Arcticibacter tournemirensis: one gene and its partner. The protein of the gene in region 1 binds, or shares a complex with, the protein of each later gene. Links are inferred from orthologs where the notes say so. Each region holds a gene or a part of one and is shown on either strand. Other genes may lie near its edges.

Region 1 (8,341 bases):
TAAGTCCGCTTATTGAACTTCTTCAAGCCCTTAAAAACAATCGGATGATGAGAAATAACCAGGTTACATCCTAAGCGTATAGCTTCGTCTAAAACAGGCTCCAGGCAGTCAAGCGAAATCAGGGCGCCGGTAACTTCCATATCCGGACTTCCTGTTATCAGACCCGAGTTATCATAGTCCTCCTGATAGGATAGGGGGGCTATCGTTTCTAAAAAAGAGCAGATTTGTTGTAACTTCATGCCTCTTCTTCTCCTAAGCTATCCCGTTTAAGAATTGTTTTATACCAGTTTACTTTCATCCAGTACTGCACAAAGAAAATCAATTGCAGCAAGCCTATCACCCCCAATGCCCAGAACCATTCTTTCGGAACTTCGATTACATAGGGCACAAGAGCCAGGCATGAAACAACCGAATAACCTATGCCCGAAAATAATCCCGGCTTATCCGTCACCTCATAATCACGGCTTAAGAGTTCATCCTTTATTGAGGTTGCGAGGCCCAATACCACAAAAAAATTCCAGATAATATTGAATCCCGGAACAAATAACAGCCAAACGGTCACAGGTTTGATCTTCCGGTTCTCCGGTTTAATCAGGATCAGGGTGTTGTAGAGCGTTAAGCAAAATAACGCTGTAAATACTAGTCCAATTATAGCCAGAAGGCCTAAACTTCCGGATGCAGCAAAATCTTGAGGCATATCCTACAAAAATAGATATTAATTGCATCTGGAAGTTATCATCCTGAATATTTGTACGATAAAGACAGCATTATCTGAAAAGCCGGATAACAAGATTTATAATCAGGCTGATAATAATCATTGTTGTAAAAGGGAAATAAAATCTGAAGTTTTCCCTTTCAATCCTGAGATCGCCCGGAAGATTCCCTAGCCAGTGAAGTTTATCATGAAAGAAATAGACTGCCACACCCGCGAGTAAAATAAAAGCGCCGGCAACGATCATCCATTTTCCTGCTTCACTGCCCATAATAAATTACATCATCTTCACCATCTGAGCGCATTCAATTGCTGCATCCTGATTAAACTCCTGGGCAAGACTTCTGTGATTTATAGCGTCAACAATAGTACCAATAAAACATAAGCCGCCCGTAAGAAAATACAGTATTCCCATACCGATCTGCCTGGTGATGAACCTTTGTATACCCGCCACTCCAAGAAATCCAATAAGGGTAAAAACTAAAATATCATTCGGACTGCGACGTTTGCCCGAATAAAACATGATAAATCTTTGCGCCTGCTCAGGCGTCATACCGTTCATAATCTGTTGCAGAAAGCTGAACTCCTCAGGGGTTACACCTTTAAGGTTGTAGAGTAAATTTTGATAGTCCATTATGTTGGTTTATGCCCGAAATATACCAAACATTTTTTAGACAATTGCCAAATCCTGTGCAATAAAAATAGAGTGGCCGGAACCCCAAACCAATGATACTCAAAAGAAAGCCCAAAGTTTCCATGAAGGATACAGGCTATAGAACGTCCCAAGCCACAACCTGGACACCAGCTAAAACCAAGGTTGGCTAACGGACATAATGTATAATGATGGCTGGCGGGGTTTACAAAAGCAAGTGCAATTAGAGCAAAAACCCATACAGATAACTCAAATAAATAATTTACTGGCTTCAACTACAGGTTCCTTTGTTTATTCATCAAAAGTAACGAAATCGCCAAAGTAAATAAAACACCTACGACACCTGCACCTCCTATACGTCCCATAACATCCATCTTTAGCGACTGAGCCACATATTGAATATAAACAGTAGCAAAGAATGCCGCAATAATTCCACCTACCACCATAATCTTAAATCCTTCGAAAATACCTTCAAAAAATTCCATCCTGCCGCCGTTATAATTATCCCTGAAGCTCTTTATTCCGAAATACAGTCCCACAAAAGGTATAATAATGGACAAATATTCCAGCCACGAAAATCCATCAGAGTTTGGATAGGCATTTTCATATGCACCGGCAAGATGCAGAATCAGTATCCATATACCGCTTAAAATTCCGATAACAGCCCCGTATTTAATAGCATTTTTCATATTTAAAAGGTCTAAATGTAATGTGCTTTTAACATCTGTAACGGGCTATTTGTTCCTTAACCGGTGAAATTTTCTTATATTTAAGTTAAATGACCGTTATCGCCGGCAGCAACATTCAAGGGTCCATGATAAACGTATAAAATCAGGAAACAAAAACAGAAGCCGCGCATTTCTATAATACATGCCGTTTTACCAGCGTTAAAATTAAGCTGCGGCACATGGATAATTGCTGACGGCAAAAAATTTATATTTGCGGCTGATTTTAGAAAGTGAACGTACGGGAAATATTAGATCTGTATAAAAAAGATTCCAGGATTGAAAAACTAGCGGCAGTTTTAAATTCGGGAAAGAATCCGCGGATTCATTTAAAAGGGCTCATCGGATCCAGCGATGCTATGGTTGCTACTGCCTTTTACTTTTTGCAGCACCGGAACATGGTATTTATAATGCCCGACCGCGAAGAAGCAGCTTATTTTCAAAGCGACCTTGAAAACCTTTTTGAAAAAGAAATATTACTCTTCCCTTCCTCATACCGCAAACCATTCGATTTTACGCAACCGGATAGTGTGAATGTTCTGCAGAGGGCAGAGGTGTTAAATGAGCTCATCCACGCCACAGAATTCGGAAAGCTGATCGTAACTTACCCCGAGGCGCTGGCAGAAAGAGTAATTAACCGGGTCTCTCTTGAGAAAAACACGCTCGAAATTGCCACGGGCAATAAGCTGAGCATCGATTTTATAAATGAATTCTTAATAGAGTACGATTTTGACAGGGTTGATTTCGTTTACGAGCCAGGTCAGTTTTCTATCAGGGGAGGCATTGTCGATATTTTCTCTTTTTCGCACGACCTTCCGTACCGGGTTGAATTCTTTGGCGATTTTATTGAAAGTATCCGTACTTTTCAAATCGAAGATCAGCTTTCACAGGAACAGGTAAAAAGTATCACCATTGTTCCTAATGTACAATCGAAATTTCTTACCGATCATAATATCTCTTTGCTGGAGTATATAGATGCCGATACCTCCATCTGGTTTAAAGATGTACAGTTCACCCTCGATATCCTCAGCACAGGTTACAAAAAAGCGGTAGAGTTATGGAAAGCGTTATCGGCAGCAGATAAAAACAAAAACCCTGATTGGATAGATCCTAAATTCAACTTCACCGATGAGAAGCTGCTGGCAGATCAACTTAAAGACTTCCCGGTAACCGAATTTGGCAAGCAGTTTTTCTATCAGCCTACCGAGGTTATTGAATTTGAAACCAAGCCGCAGCCCTCTTTTAATAAAGATTTCAATCTCCTGATTCATAACATCCATCAGAATGAATCAGAGAAAATAAGCAATTTTATCTTTACCGATTCGGCCAAACAGGTAGAACGCTTATATACTATTTTCGCCGATATCGATAAAACGGTAAAGTTTACCCCGGTTAATATCTCCCTTCGGGAGGGATTTCTAGACTATAGCTTAAAGATCGCCTGTTATACCGATCACCAGATTTTCGATCGCTATTACAAATACAAACTCAAAAAAGGATATGCCCGCTCGCAAGCTATTACCCTGAAAGAACTCAGAGAGCTAAAGCCGGGCGACTATATCACCCATATTGATCATGGTATCGGTAAATACGCCGGACTTGAAAAAGTGGAGGTGAATGGCAAAACCCAGGAAATGATCCGCCTGATCTACGCCGACAATGACCTTCTTTATGTGAATATTAACTCCTTAAACCGCATTTCTAAATATTCAGGTAAAGAAGGAATGGTTCCCAGGATGAATAAGTTAGGGACAGACACCTGGGAGAAGCTCAAAAAAACGACAAAAAAAAAAGTAAAGGACATCGCCCGGGACCTGATTAAGATTTACGCCTTGCGTAAAGCACAGAACGGAACCGCGTTCCTTCCTGATACTTATCTCCAGACTGAGCTTGAAGCATCTTTCATTTATGAAGACACGCCCGACCAGGAAAAGGCCACGGCCGACGTAAAGAAAGATATGGAATCGCCCCATCCTATGGACCGTCTGGTATGCGGCGACGTGGGCTTTGGAAAGACTGAAATTGCCGTGAGGGCCGCTTTTAAGGCTGTAGCCGACAGCAAACAGGTAGCAGTGCTTGTTCCTACTACTATTCTTGCCCTGCAGCATTATAAAACCTTTAAATCGCGTTTGAAGGATTTTCCCTGTAACATAGATTATGTAAATCGTTTTAAGTCTAGCAAGCAAATTAAGGATACACTAAACAGCCTACAGGAAGGAAAGGTCGATATTATCATAGGTACCCACCGCCTCGTAAGTAAAGACGTAAAGTTCAAAGACCTCGGCCTTCTTATAATCGATGAGGAACAGAAATTCGGAGTCGGTGTAAAAGAAAAACTCAAGCAGCTGCGAGCCAATGTAGATTCGCTGACTTTGACGGCCACACCTATACCACGCACATTGCATTTTTCGCTGATGGGAGCGAGGGACCTCTCTATTATAGCCACCCCTCCGCCAAACAGACAGCCGGTAGTTACAGAATTGCATGTCTTTAACGAAAAACTCATCAAGGAAGCTGTCGAATTTGAAGTCGACCGGGGAGGGCAGGTATTTTTTATTCACAACCGGGTACAGGATCTTCCTCAGCTAGGGGGATTAATTAAAAAACTGGTACCAAAAGCGCACATAGGTATAGCGCACGGACAGTTGGAAGGAGAGCAGCTGGAGGATGTTATGCTGAAATTTATAAACGGCGAGTACGATGTGCTGGTGGCCACCACAATTATTGAAGCCGGTCTGGATATTCCAAATGCCAACACTATCCTCATTAACCATGCCCACATGTTTGGACTAAGCGATCTTCACCAGATGCGTGGCAGGGTTGGCCGTTCCAATAAAAAAGCGTTCTGCTACCTGTTAAGTCCTCCGCTTTCAACCTTAACACCCGAAGCAAGAAAACGCCTCAGTGCAGTCGAAGAATTCTCCGACCTTGGAAGCGGTTTCAATATTGCTATGCGTGATTTGGACATTAGAGGCAGCGGAAACCTCCTCGGTGCAGAACAGAGTGGATTTATTGCCGAGATTGGGTTCGAAATGTATCATAAAATCCTCGACGAAGCCATCCAGGAGCTGAAGGACGACGAGTTTAAGGACCTTTTCAAGGACGAAAAGCCCCGTCCTGTTATTTCTTTCACTCAAATAGATACCGATCTGGAAGTGTTGATACCAGATAGTTATGTAACCAACATTACAGAACGATATAACCTCTACACAGAGATTTCCAAGCTCGAAAACGAAGAACAACTTGAAGCGTTTACCCAGAACTTAGCCGACCGTTTCGGTCCCGTACCAAAGCAGGTGAGGGAGTTATTAAATACTTTAAAGCTGCAATGGCTCGGTAAGGAAATCGGTTTTGAGAAAGTGTCTTTCAAAAAGCATACTCTGAAAGGTTATTTCGTGTCCGACCAGCAGTCGCCCTACTTCGAAAGCAACCAGTTCGGCAACGTTCTTCAGTTCGTAAAAGCAAATGAACGCCGCTGTAACCTCAAAGAAGTAAAGAAAACCTTAAGAATTGCCGTAGAGAACGTCAAAGACCTGAACGACGCAATAGAAGTGCTGGAACAGATGTACTATGGGGCTTAGACGTCGCGTAGTATCAAGATATTAGTATCAGGTATCAAGACGAGCGTTTATCCTGATACTAGCATCTTGATACTAAGATCTTGATACTCGATACTACTATCTTGATACTAATAATCATTCCAGCTGAAAAGTCACCGGCAGAATGCAGTAAGTTCTAACCGCACTTCCTTTGATCATTCCGGGCTTCCACTTTGGAGAACTTCTTAAAACCCGGATAGCTTCTTCATCACATCCGCTGCCGATACCCTGCTTCACCTTAATATCATTTATAGATCCGTCTTTCTCAACAATAAATGAGAGGTAAACCTTCCCTTGGATATTATTCTGGCGGGCTGCAGCCGGGTACTTAATATTATTGGAAATATATTTATTCAATTCGCGCTGGCCTCCGTTAAACTCGGGAGCGGATTCAACAAGATTCATATCGTATACCTTCGAATCGGCATCCTGAGACACAACAGCTGGAGAAGCCTCTATCAGTTCTGTATTCAATAAAGCCGAATCAGGTGCTACTTTATTAGCCACCTCATTACGAACCTCTATATCTCGCAAAGATTCTATTTTTCCTTCCTCATCAATGATCATTTCATATTTAATATCTGCCGAGTACTGTTCCCTGACAGAGGGTTTGAAATAGGATTCTTTCGTCCAGTAGCTCGCGATAATTTTCGAATCTTTTCTTTCAAAATCCAGGGAAGATACAACCCAGTTGCGACTGAAATTATGCATATCAGCCAGTCGTTTCCAGTATATATCTTTTAAACGCTGGTAATTAAGATTGTGATAATTGTAGAAAGTGACCGTAATTTTCGCAAAATAGCTTGGTGGATCAAAATACCCCTTACGCTGATCATAGTAGAAGGCTTCAATAAACTTAACCAGAGAGGCCCTGACCTCCTCGTCACTCATCGACTCGCTCTTGTTAAGAATAGATGAGTTTCCCTCGTCTAAAACCTTTTCGGGCACTTCATCCTTTCTGAATATTTTCCAGGGGTCGTCTACAAAGAGAGTCAGATATCCCATTATCAGGATCAACAATCCCAATCCAATGCCCATATATAACAGTGAACGGTCCTTGTATACCGGTACTTCTTCTTCAGGTTTTTCAGTTTCTTCCATTTCCTATGCGTTAGACAGAAAAAATCAAATATAAATAAACATACACCAGGGGAGCTGACAAAAGCAATCCATCGAAACGGTCAAGTAATCCCCCGTGACCAGGTAATAACGATCCTGAATCCTTAACATTCATACTTCGCTTCAGCATGGATTCAAAAAGGTCGCCAAAAGTCCCTCCCACCACAATCAGAAAAGAGATAACAGCCCAGTTCAGAGACGATAGTTCTGTAAACTGCGTGCTCAATATAAAAGCAACCGCCAGACTGGTGATCATCCCACCGAAAAACCCTTCCCAGGTTTTCTTCGGTGAGTGGCGTTCAAAAAGCTTATTCTTCCCTAACTTTATGCCAAAAAGGTAGGCGCCGGTATCGCTGGCCCATAAAAGAAGCAGAAAGCCCAGCGAATAATGAAAGCTGTACTCTCCGTTGCTAAAAGCTGCTGCAGTATAAAAACTAAAGGGTACTATCACCATCAGGACCCCAAAAAAAGTATACGCTATAGAATGAAAAGGTTTCTTCTCCTTACGAAATAGTTCGCTGATACAGATCAGCACGGAAACCGGCACTGATATCAATATCCAATGAATATTATATCCGTAAATGAAATGAAGTATAACAGGTACAAAAATACTTAGGCCAAGCAGAATACCACCCGCACGTACAGGCCTTGTCTCTTCTGTTTTTACAAGCTGATAAAATTCATTCAGACTTAAAAGACTTAGTACTAAAAAGAAAATGGAAAAAGTAATCTCGCCCAGCAACACGGCCGAAAGCATAACTAATACAAAGAAAAAACCAGTAATGGCTCTTGTTTTCATAACTCCGAACTAATAATAATCTCGATCGCCCTGTTAAAATTACTCTGATGGACGTAGACCTCAACTTCACCTATACGATAGGGGAATCCCTGCTTATCGAGTACCACCGCATCCACTTCATGCTCGGTAAGAACCTGGCGCACAATTTCCGACTTAAAGTAGTCGTGTGAGGTATATACTTTCACCCATTCACTATCCATTTTGCTCATCAATTAAATTCGTTTTAGTACGGTAAGTGTAGAATGCCCATAAAATAAGAGAGGCGAAAACTATACTTACCACCACCATATAAGGTGAAGAATTATCCTGTATTTTATCCAGTTCTTCCAGCGACTTACCCTTCCTTTGAAGAAAATAAGCTCCCGTAACCGCAGTTCCGTTATTGATAAAATGTGCAAGTACCGGTATCCAGATGCTTCTGCTCCATACAAAGAGATATCCGAACAAAGCTCCAAGCAGCATCCGTGGTATAAACCCAAAGAACTGAACATGAATAGCGCTGAATAAAATAGCAGCAATCCATATGCCCAGGTGATAGTTTCCCGTCCACCTGCTGAAAATATTCTGAACGCCCCCTCTGAAAACCAATTCTTCCCCGATGGCCGGAATCAGTGCAATGATAAGCAGATTTATCAGAAAATCGGATATGCTATTCATTGTCAGAAGCTGCTTTGTCATATTTTCAAGCTGATCCTCTTTTTCTCTCATCCAGTTCTCGAGTCCCCTTAAAAACTC
Region 2 (7,756 bases), on another replicon or contig:
GATGTTGCTGATGCTGGTGTGCATATACTTACGCTGGGGCAATATCTCCAGCCGACAAAAAACCATCACCCGGTGTTAGACTGGATCCACCCCGATCAGTTTGCAAAATATAAAGAGATAGGCCTGGATATGGGTTTCAGGTATGTAGAAAGCGGACCATTGGTACGTTCTTCCTACCATGCCGAAAAACATCTGTTTGATCAGATAAGGTAAGCGCAGTAATTCGCCGTTGACTATAAATACCTGAGAATTACTTCGGGAAGCGCTTCTATCAGGCGGGATGGAGGGACCACGTATCCTTGCACACTTTCTCCAGCGATACCGTGAAGATATACCCCCATGATTGCTGCGTCCTCGGGTGTGTACCCTTGCGCAACAAACGAAACGATCATTCCTGTCAACACATCTCCCATCCCTCCTGTTGCCATGGCAGGTGTACCGGTGGGGTTAAACAAACACCGTCCTTCAGGGGTGAAGATAATGGTATAGCGATTTTTCAGTACAATGGTACAGCCAAGGGTAACTGCCCGGTCTATTCCCGTTTCCAGTCGTTCCCACCAGCTTGTATGTTCACCAAAAAGCCTGTCGAACTCCTTGACATGAGGTGTCAGCACCGAGAACTCGGGTACGAGCTGCATTAATTCATAATTAGATGATATAAGGTTGAGCCCATCTGCATCAATCACAATCGGCTTGGCGAAGTTTTTTAAGGTATCTTTCAATACGTGCAGACTTTTGTCGCCAGTTCCCAGTCCGGGCCCTATACCTGCAGACTGATACTTACCCCACTGCAGGCTTGCCGGAAGCCGGTTTCCTTCTCTCACTACTGCCATTACTTCAGGCATAGCCGCATTTAAAGCATTAAGTCCTTCGGCCGGTATACAGGCAGAAGTTAAGCCGGCGCCGGTATACAAACAGGCTTTGGAGCACAGCAGGGCCGCTCCCATTGTTTCCGGAGCTCCGGCGACCAGCAAAGCGTGCCCATAGGAGCCTTTGTGACTAAAAGGCAACCGCGCTCTTAGCCGATCCCGGATATCATCTTCCGACAGGAGATAATATGGTCCCTCCCCGTCCTGCATAAAGGCCTCGTCAAGACCGATATCCGCAACTTCAAAATATTTAAGATATGGTGATGAATCGGGCAGAAGAAAGTTAAGCCTGGCCCGTTGAAAAGTTATGGCCAGGTCGGCCCGAAATACCGCGTCAGTCCTTCCCACAGCTCCTTCCGCTTTAAATCCGCTTGGGATGTCCACAGCTACCTTAGCTCCATCTAATGTATTCAGCCACAGTACCAAATCTTTCCATTCCCCATCAAGCGGCTTATTAAGTCCCGAACCTAACAAAGCATCAATGATAATATCCGCATTCTCCGGACCGGCATCCGCAGCCCTGTAAATCTCTTTAACTTCCAGGTCAAGAGATTTAAGTCGATCGAGATTAATATTAAAATCAAGGCTGCTCTTTTCCGAAAAACGGGCTATGATTACTTTAATTCGTTCGTATCCTTCCTTATGGAGTATCCGCGCGATCGCCAGACCGTCGCCTCCGTTGTTGCCGGTGCCACAATAGACCGAAATGGACAGCGTCCGGTCTGAGAAATCTTCCATAAACAATTCAACGAACGCACGGGAAGCATTTTCCATCAAGTCCAAAGACTGAATTGGTTTGTTAGCAATGGTGTAAGCATCTGCCTCCCTTATTTGCGATGATGTCAATAGCTTTAACATAGGCCTTTCTATTATCTGTAGAAATGCTGGTATCTCCTCTCAAATAAATCAAATCCCCCGTCGGAAAGGGATTCGATCGCATCAATGGAACTCTTGCCCTCCTTTAATTTCAGAAGCAATTTCTTAGTGAACGCAGGAGTAGACTTAGCCATAAAATAAACAATACTATATGATACATTATACATATAATCCAGCTTTGATTTACTATTCATCCAGGCCTCGTCGTCAAGTTGAAGGAATTCAGTTAGGTTCACATCTCCGCCCTGGATCTCGCGTTTAACAGCTGAAATCCTCGCTGTCTGAACAGCCACAGACACCTGTCCGTATGCCACGGCCATCGACTCAAAAAATACCGCCAGCCCTTCGTTAAACCAACGGGGTATGCCTCCTATATTATGATGCATAAAACTATGGCTCATCTCGTGGACGAGAGTTCTTATAAAGTCGTTAGTACGGTAGACAAAAATCTGTTTTAAACGTGGAGAATAAAAGCCGGTTTTGGAGACCACGTCTGATGCGGCTGCAAGACTGGCTTTTTTGTAATCCCCAAAGTTCTTATACAGGTTAATGGTGATCAGCAGACTGTCGTTTCTCCGGGTATCAAACAGGCCGTTGTAGATCTGCGACTCGTATTCTGACAGAAGCTGAATATTCTCTCTCTCCTGTTCTGTCAGTTTAAAGCCGATTTCGTTAATAAGGAGCTTCTGCGGTAGAGCTTTTTGAGCCAACAGCAGAAATAACACCGACAACAGGAGTTTAGATTTCATTATATATAAAAGGCTGAAACGACAGCCAACATCTTTAACGTTCCATTTCAAGTTTCAAAAACCTGGCAGTATGGCTCTTTTCCTCTTTGAGTAAATTCTCAGGAGTACCCGAGAAAAGTATCTGGCCACCACCGGCACCACCCTCGGGCCCCAGGTCTATTACCCAGTCGGCTACTTTTACCACATCAATATTGTGTTCTATCACCAGCACGGTGTTACCGTGGTCAACGAGACGATTGAGCACTCCAAGCAATACGTTGATATCTTCAAAATGAAGTCCTGTCGTAGGCTCATCGAGGATATAAAATGTTTTTCCTGTATCCTTCTTGGATAACTCAGTAGCAAGTTTTACACGTTGTGCCTCTCCTCCTGATAGAGTGGTTGACGACTGACCGAGCTTGATGTAGCCCAGGCCTACCTCATACAAGGTATTAATTTTCCGGTAAATAGATGGAATCGGTTCGAAGAAACTAACAGCCTCCTCTATGCTCATGTCTAAAACGTCGCTGATCGATTTTCCACGATATCTCACTTCGAGTGTTTCCCGGTTATAACGCCTTCCCTGACATTCTTCACAAGGCACTTGTACGTCGGGCAGAAAGTTCATTTCAATTACTTTCATTCCCGCGCCCTGGCATGTTTCGCACCTTCCTCCTTTTACATTAAATGAAAAACGGCCTGGTTTATAGCCCCTGATCTTAGCCTCCGGCAGCTGCACAAAAAGATTTCTTATATCAGAAAACACTCCTGTGTAAGTGGAAGGATTCGATCTGGGAGTACGGCCTATAGGGGCCTGATCTATCTCAATTACCTTATCTATATGCTCGAGGCCTTCGATCTTCTTATAAGGCAGTGGATGTTTCTTTGCCCTGAAGAAATGGTGATTAAGAATAGGATACAGTGTTTCGGCAATCAGGCTTGACTTACCACTGCCCGAGACACCGGTGATGCAAATAAATCTGCCCAGCGGAAATTCCGCGGTCACATTTCTCAGATTATTTCCGGTGGCATGCTTCAGTATCAAAGAATGCCCGTTGCCCTTCCTTCGTTCAGCAGGAACAGCAATCTCCTTTTTACCATTGAGATAGGCCGTTGTAAGAGTGCTGGCCTTTTTGATTTCCTCAGGCTTTCCCTCTGCTACCACCTCCCCTCCATGAACACCTGCTGCGGGGCCCATGTCGATCACGTGATCGGCTTCAAGGATCATATCCTTATCATGCTCCACTACAAGCACAGAGTTGCCAATATCCCGAAGGTTTTTTAAGGCAGATATAAGTCGTGCATTGTCGCGCTGATGTAAACCAATGCTCGGCTCATCCAGGATGTAAAGTACGTTAACCAGTTGCGACCCAATCTGAGTTGCAAGACGGATTCGCTGCGCTTCACCGCCCGACAAGGTCTTTGCCGTCCGGTCAAGCGTTAAATAATTCAGGCCAACATCCAACAGGAAGCCAATACGTGCCCTGATCTCTTTTAAGATCTCTTTAGCTATTATATTTTGCCTTTCATCAAGGCGACTTTCAACGTTTTCGAACCAGTCAGAGAGACTATTTATATCCATGGAGGCAAGCTCGAAAATATTCTTATCCCCCAATTTAAAGTGAAGCGACTCCTTTTTTAGCCGGGCACCATGGCAAACAGGACAAGTTTTGAGTACCCTGAAGCTCTCAAGATCCTCCATGCCGCTATCTCCACGCCGCTCTGTCTGCTCCTCCAGCATTTTAATAATGCCGTCGAAAGTGATCTGATAATTCTGAACGTTCCATTTATTATACTCCACCGGAACCGTAATAATATCATCAGATCCGTTAAGAATGATATCCAGTATTTCCCTCGGAATCTTCTCAATAGGAGCAGACAAGGAAAAATTAAATTTCTTTGCAAGGGCTTTCAGCACCTGAAACATCCAGGTTTCTCTGTATTCTCCCAGTGGCGCCAGGCCGCCCTGTATAATGCTTAGTTTAGGATTTGGGATGACAGATGCTTCCTCTATCTCAAAAATATATCCCAAACCATCACAACGTTCACAAGCACCATATGGCGAGTTGAACGAAAATGTATTGGGCTGAGGTTCGTCATACGATATCCCAGAAACAGGATCCATTAAATACCTGCTGAAGAAGAACTCATTATTCTCCTGGTCCGAAATTTTAATGATTCCTTTGGAGGTTTTTAATGCGGTTTGTATAGAGTTATATAGTCTTTTGGTATCCTTATCCGTTACCACAATACGGTCTATCACCATTTCGATGTCATGGATCTTGTACCTGTCAAGCTGCATCTTCGCCACAAGATCAACAATCTCGCCATCTACGCGTACTTTAAGATAGCCCTGTTTTCGTATCTGCTCGAAAAGCTCCCGGTAATGCCCCTTCCTTCCCTTGACTACAGGCGCCAGAACATTAATGGGCTTTCCATCAAACTGTTGAAGGATATTACGCAACATCTGATCTTCAGACATGCGCTCCATCTTCTGGCCCGTCACGTAAGAGTAGGCTTCTCCGGCACGTGCGTATAGCAGACGCATAAAGTCGTATATCTCAGTAATGGTACCTACCGTAGATCTGGGATTTTTTGATGTCGTTTTCTGTTCAATAGCGATTACCGGGCTTAACCCGGAGATCTTGTCCACATCCGGACGTTCCATGCCACCCAGGAACTGTCTTGAATAGGCGCTAAAAGTCTCCATGTAACGACGCTGGCCTTCTGCATATATAGTATCAAATGCAAGCGACGATTTACCGCTTCCGCTAAGTCCCGTAATTACAACCAGCTTATTACGAGGAAAAGAAACATCAATATTTTTTAAATTATGGACCCTGGCTCCAAAAACTTCCACTTCACTCTGTTCTCCAAGGTCGGGCGTACTTTTATCCATTAATTTACCTGTCAAAAATATCTTGTAAAGATCGGGTAATAGTAGCAAGAATCAAGCACATGAAATCAAGAATTCTAAATTATGACGTAAAGACCGGAACCGGCATAGCTGCCGGTTCCGGTAAGGTCATTCGTTCTTGTTACATAACTTCCGGCTGCTCCAGCGACATCGCTTTTAAAGCGTCGCGCTCAACACCCCGACTAAGAAAATGCTTCAGAGGTTCAGGCTTATCCTGCACCTTTTGAGCCAGAAGGTTCTTATTCCTGGCTGCGTAACCGTATTTCAACGGATTTTCGATGATCTCTTTCATTGAAACAAGCTTGTAAACGTAGGAAGCTGTTTCCCTGTTGAGCCTCATTTTAAAATAATTACGGTGTCCCTGGGCCGTCATTTGCTGTCTTAAACTATTCTCCCCAATGTTATAGGCAGCAGCGACTAATGTCCAATTGTTAAATTCTTTATACAAAGACCGTAAATACCGGCAAGCAGCGACGGTAGATTTTTTTAAATCCTGCCGCTCGTCGATAGATTTATTCACCCTGAGGCCATAGGTCCTCGCTGTTTGTGGCATGAATTGCCAGTACCCCGAAGCCCCCTTGGGTGATGTACCTCCCAGTAGTCCGCTTTCTACCAAGGGAACGTACTTAAAATCTTCAGGAATGCCATGCCTTTTCAGGATGGGTTCAATAACAGGAAACCAGCGTGCAGCAGTATGATGTAACCTGTCTGTCTGAATATGTTTAAAGCTATTAGCCTTTAAATACCTGCTCATCTTCAGAGACACCTTCTTATTGTGAAGAGGCACCTTTTCGTCGGCAAACCTGAATTCAGGTTTTGAAGATGAGACTTTCTTTTCCTGGGGAGAAGGGAAATCCACTGTTTGTGGAAACGAATTGTTGTGTGTCGCTGCGTTCCTGCTAATAAAAATCTTCGACGATATTATTAGTGCAAGGATCACAGAACACGCGATCAAATGTTTCTTAATCATGCGTTCCGTTCTTAAGTTAAACAAAAAAAGATTTCAAAGATAAACAATATATTCTTAATTTACAAGCACTTACATTTTAACCACTCATCTCCAAGGTTTTAGCTCCCTCTAAAACCAGCAATATCAGCAGCTTATTTCTCCCGTTTCCCGGGGTACTTCAGGACTTAATATTTACCTGTCTTTATCATAATTTCAGGTCTGTAGTCCTACGGCATTTTCCCATTACCTTTGAAAATAAAATAAACAGATTCAGCGTTTTAATGTTAAAATCACTATCTTTGCACCCCATTTCAAAAAGGTTATTAGCATTATCATGCCAGATAAAAACAACAGGAACAGTCGCGAGGACAAGTCCTTAAAGAACAATCGCTTCGAAGGCAATTCAAAAAATGAACGGCCGAAGAGAAGTAACAGCGGATCAAAGAAAATGTTTGACGGTGACAGAAAGCCTTACAGCGGAGATTCATCCCGAGACACAAAACCGGCATTCAGAGATAAAGACAAAGACTCAAGGCCTTTCAGAGAGCGGAGTTCAGGAACACGTCCCTTTTCCGAAGGTCGAAGGGAAAAACCTGAAGGCGGACGAAGCTTTGAAAGAGGGGCTTCAAAAGAGCGTTCTTTTGATAAACGTCCTTACAATAGCGACAAAAGTGAGGGGGGCCGTTCAAACGGAGATCGCACTTTTGATAAACGCCCATATAACAGCGACAGGAAAGAAGGTGGAAGACCGACAGGAGACCGTTCGTTTGAAAAGCGCCCATATAATAGCGACAGGAGAGAAGGTGGAAGACCTACCGGTGACCGCCCATTCGAAAAGCGCCCATATAACAGCGACAGAAAAGAAGGTGGAAGGCCTACCGGTGATCGCCCATTCGAAAAACGCCCGTATAGAGGCGACAGAAAAGAAGGAGACCGGCCATCAGGCAATCGTTCTTTTGAAAAACGACCATATGGCAACGACAAACGTGGCGAACGTGGTACATCAGGAGAACGTCCTTTTGAGAGGAAACCATTCAAACCTGAACGCAGAAGATATGAAGACGGTGTGAGCCGCAATTGGACGTCGGAAGAACACCTGGAGCAAGCTCCGGTATTGCGGTCAAGAAAGAACAGCGCACCAAAGGGCGATGAGCTTATCCGCCTGAACCGCTATATTGCGAACGCGGGTATCTGCTCCAGAAGGAAAGCCGACGAACTTATAGAAGCAGGTGTTATTTCAGTCAATGGCGAAGTAGTATCAGAGCTCGGGTATAAGATTAATCCGATGAAGGATCTGATTCGCTATAACGGAGAAACGCTGAAAAGGGAAAAGATGGTTTACGTTCTGTTAAACAAACCCAAGGATTATATCACTACCACCGATGATCCTCAGGAGCGCAGAACGGTAATGCACCTT

Evidence for each region. The genes of interacting proteins can lie anywhere in the genome.
Region 2: the proteins of mfd (region 1) and uvrA are in contact, whole or in part, in a crystal structure (PDB 4DFC), measured with the Escherichia coli proteins. The link is inferred for Arcticibacter tournemirensis from one-to-one orthologs.

The regions. Positions count from the first base shown.
Region 1 is NZ_VFPL01000001.1:331,047-339,387, forward strand. The notes cover bases 1,937-5,870. They hold mfd (transcription-repair coupling factor), read left to right. Parts: upstream 1,937-2,322; coding sequence 2,323-5,670; downstream 5,671-5,870. Other genes in these bases: BDE36_RS01455 (DUF4199 domain-containing protein), read right to left, coding at 1,937-2,053; BDE36_RS01465 (energy transducer TonB), read right to left, coding at 5,785-5,870. In the rest of the region: BDE36_RS01430 (Nif3-like dinuclear metal center hexameric protein), read right to left, coding at 1-239; BDE36_RS01435 (hypothetical protein), read right to left, coding at 236-697; BDE36_RS01440 (DUF2905 domain-containing protein), read right to left, coding at 768-983; BDE36_RS01445 (TM2 domain-containing protein), read right to left, coding at 990-1,346; BDE36_RS24215 (DUF2752 domain-containing protein), read right to left, coding at 1,346-1,639; more of BDE36_RS01455, read right to left, coding at 1,640-1,936; more of BDE36_RS01465, read right to left, coding at 5,871-6,789; BDE36_RS01470 (phosphatidate cytidylyltransferase), read right to left, coding at 6,800-7,606; BDE36_RS01475 (putative signal transducing protein), read right to left, coding at 7,603-7,815; BDE36_RS01480 (CPBP family intramembrane glutamic endopeptidase), read right to left, coding at 7,799-8,341. UniProt on the Escherichia coli protein: Couples transcription and DNA repair by recognizing RNA polymerase (RNAP) stalled at DNA lesions. Mediates ATP-dependent release of RNAP and its truncated transcript from the DNA, and recruitment of nucleotide excision repair machinery to the damaged site.
Region 2 is NZ_VFPL01000002.1:113,458-121,213, forward strand. Bases 2,329-5,677 are described here. They hold uvrA (excinuclease ABC subunit UvrA), read right to left. Parts: upstream 5,373-5,677; coding sequence 2,529-5,372; downstream 2,329-2,528. Other genes in these bases: BDE36_RS22080 (DUF1570 domain-containing protein), read right to left, coding at 2,329-2,494; BDE36_RS22090 (lytic transglycosylase domain-containing protein), read right to left, coding at 5,512-5,677. Also shown: lipA (lipoyl synthase), read left to right, coding at 1-213; BDE36_RS22075 (NAD(P)H-hydrate dehydratase), read right to left, coding at 234-1,727; more of BDE36_RS22080, read right to left, coding at 1,739-2,328; more of BDE36_RS22090, read right to left, coding at 5,678-6,360; BDE36_RS22095 (pseudouridine synthase), read left to right, coding at 6,674-7,756. UniProt on the Escherichia coli protein: The UvrABC repair system catalyzes the recognition and processing of DNA lesions. UvrA is an ATPase and a DNA-binding protein. A damage recognition complex composed of 2 UvrA and 2 UvrB subunits scans DNA for abnormalities.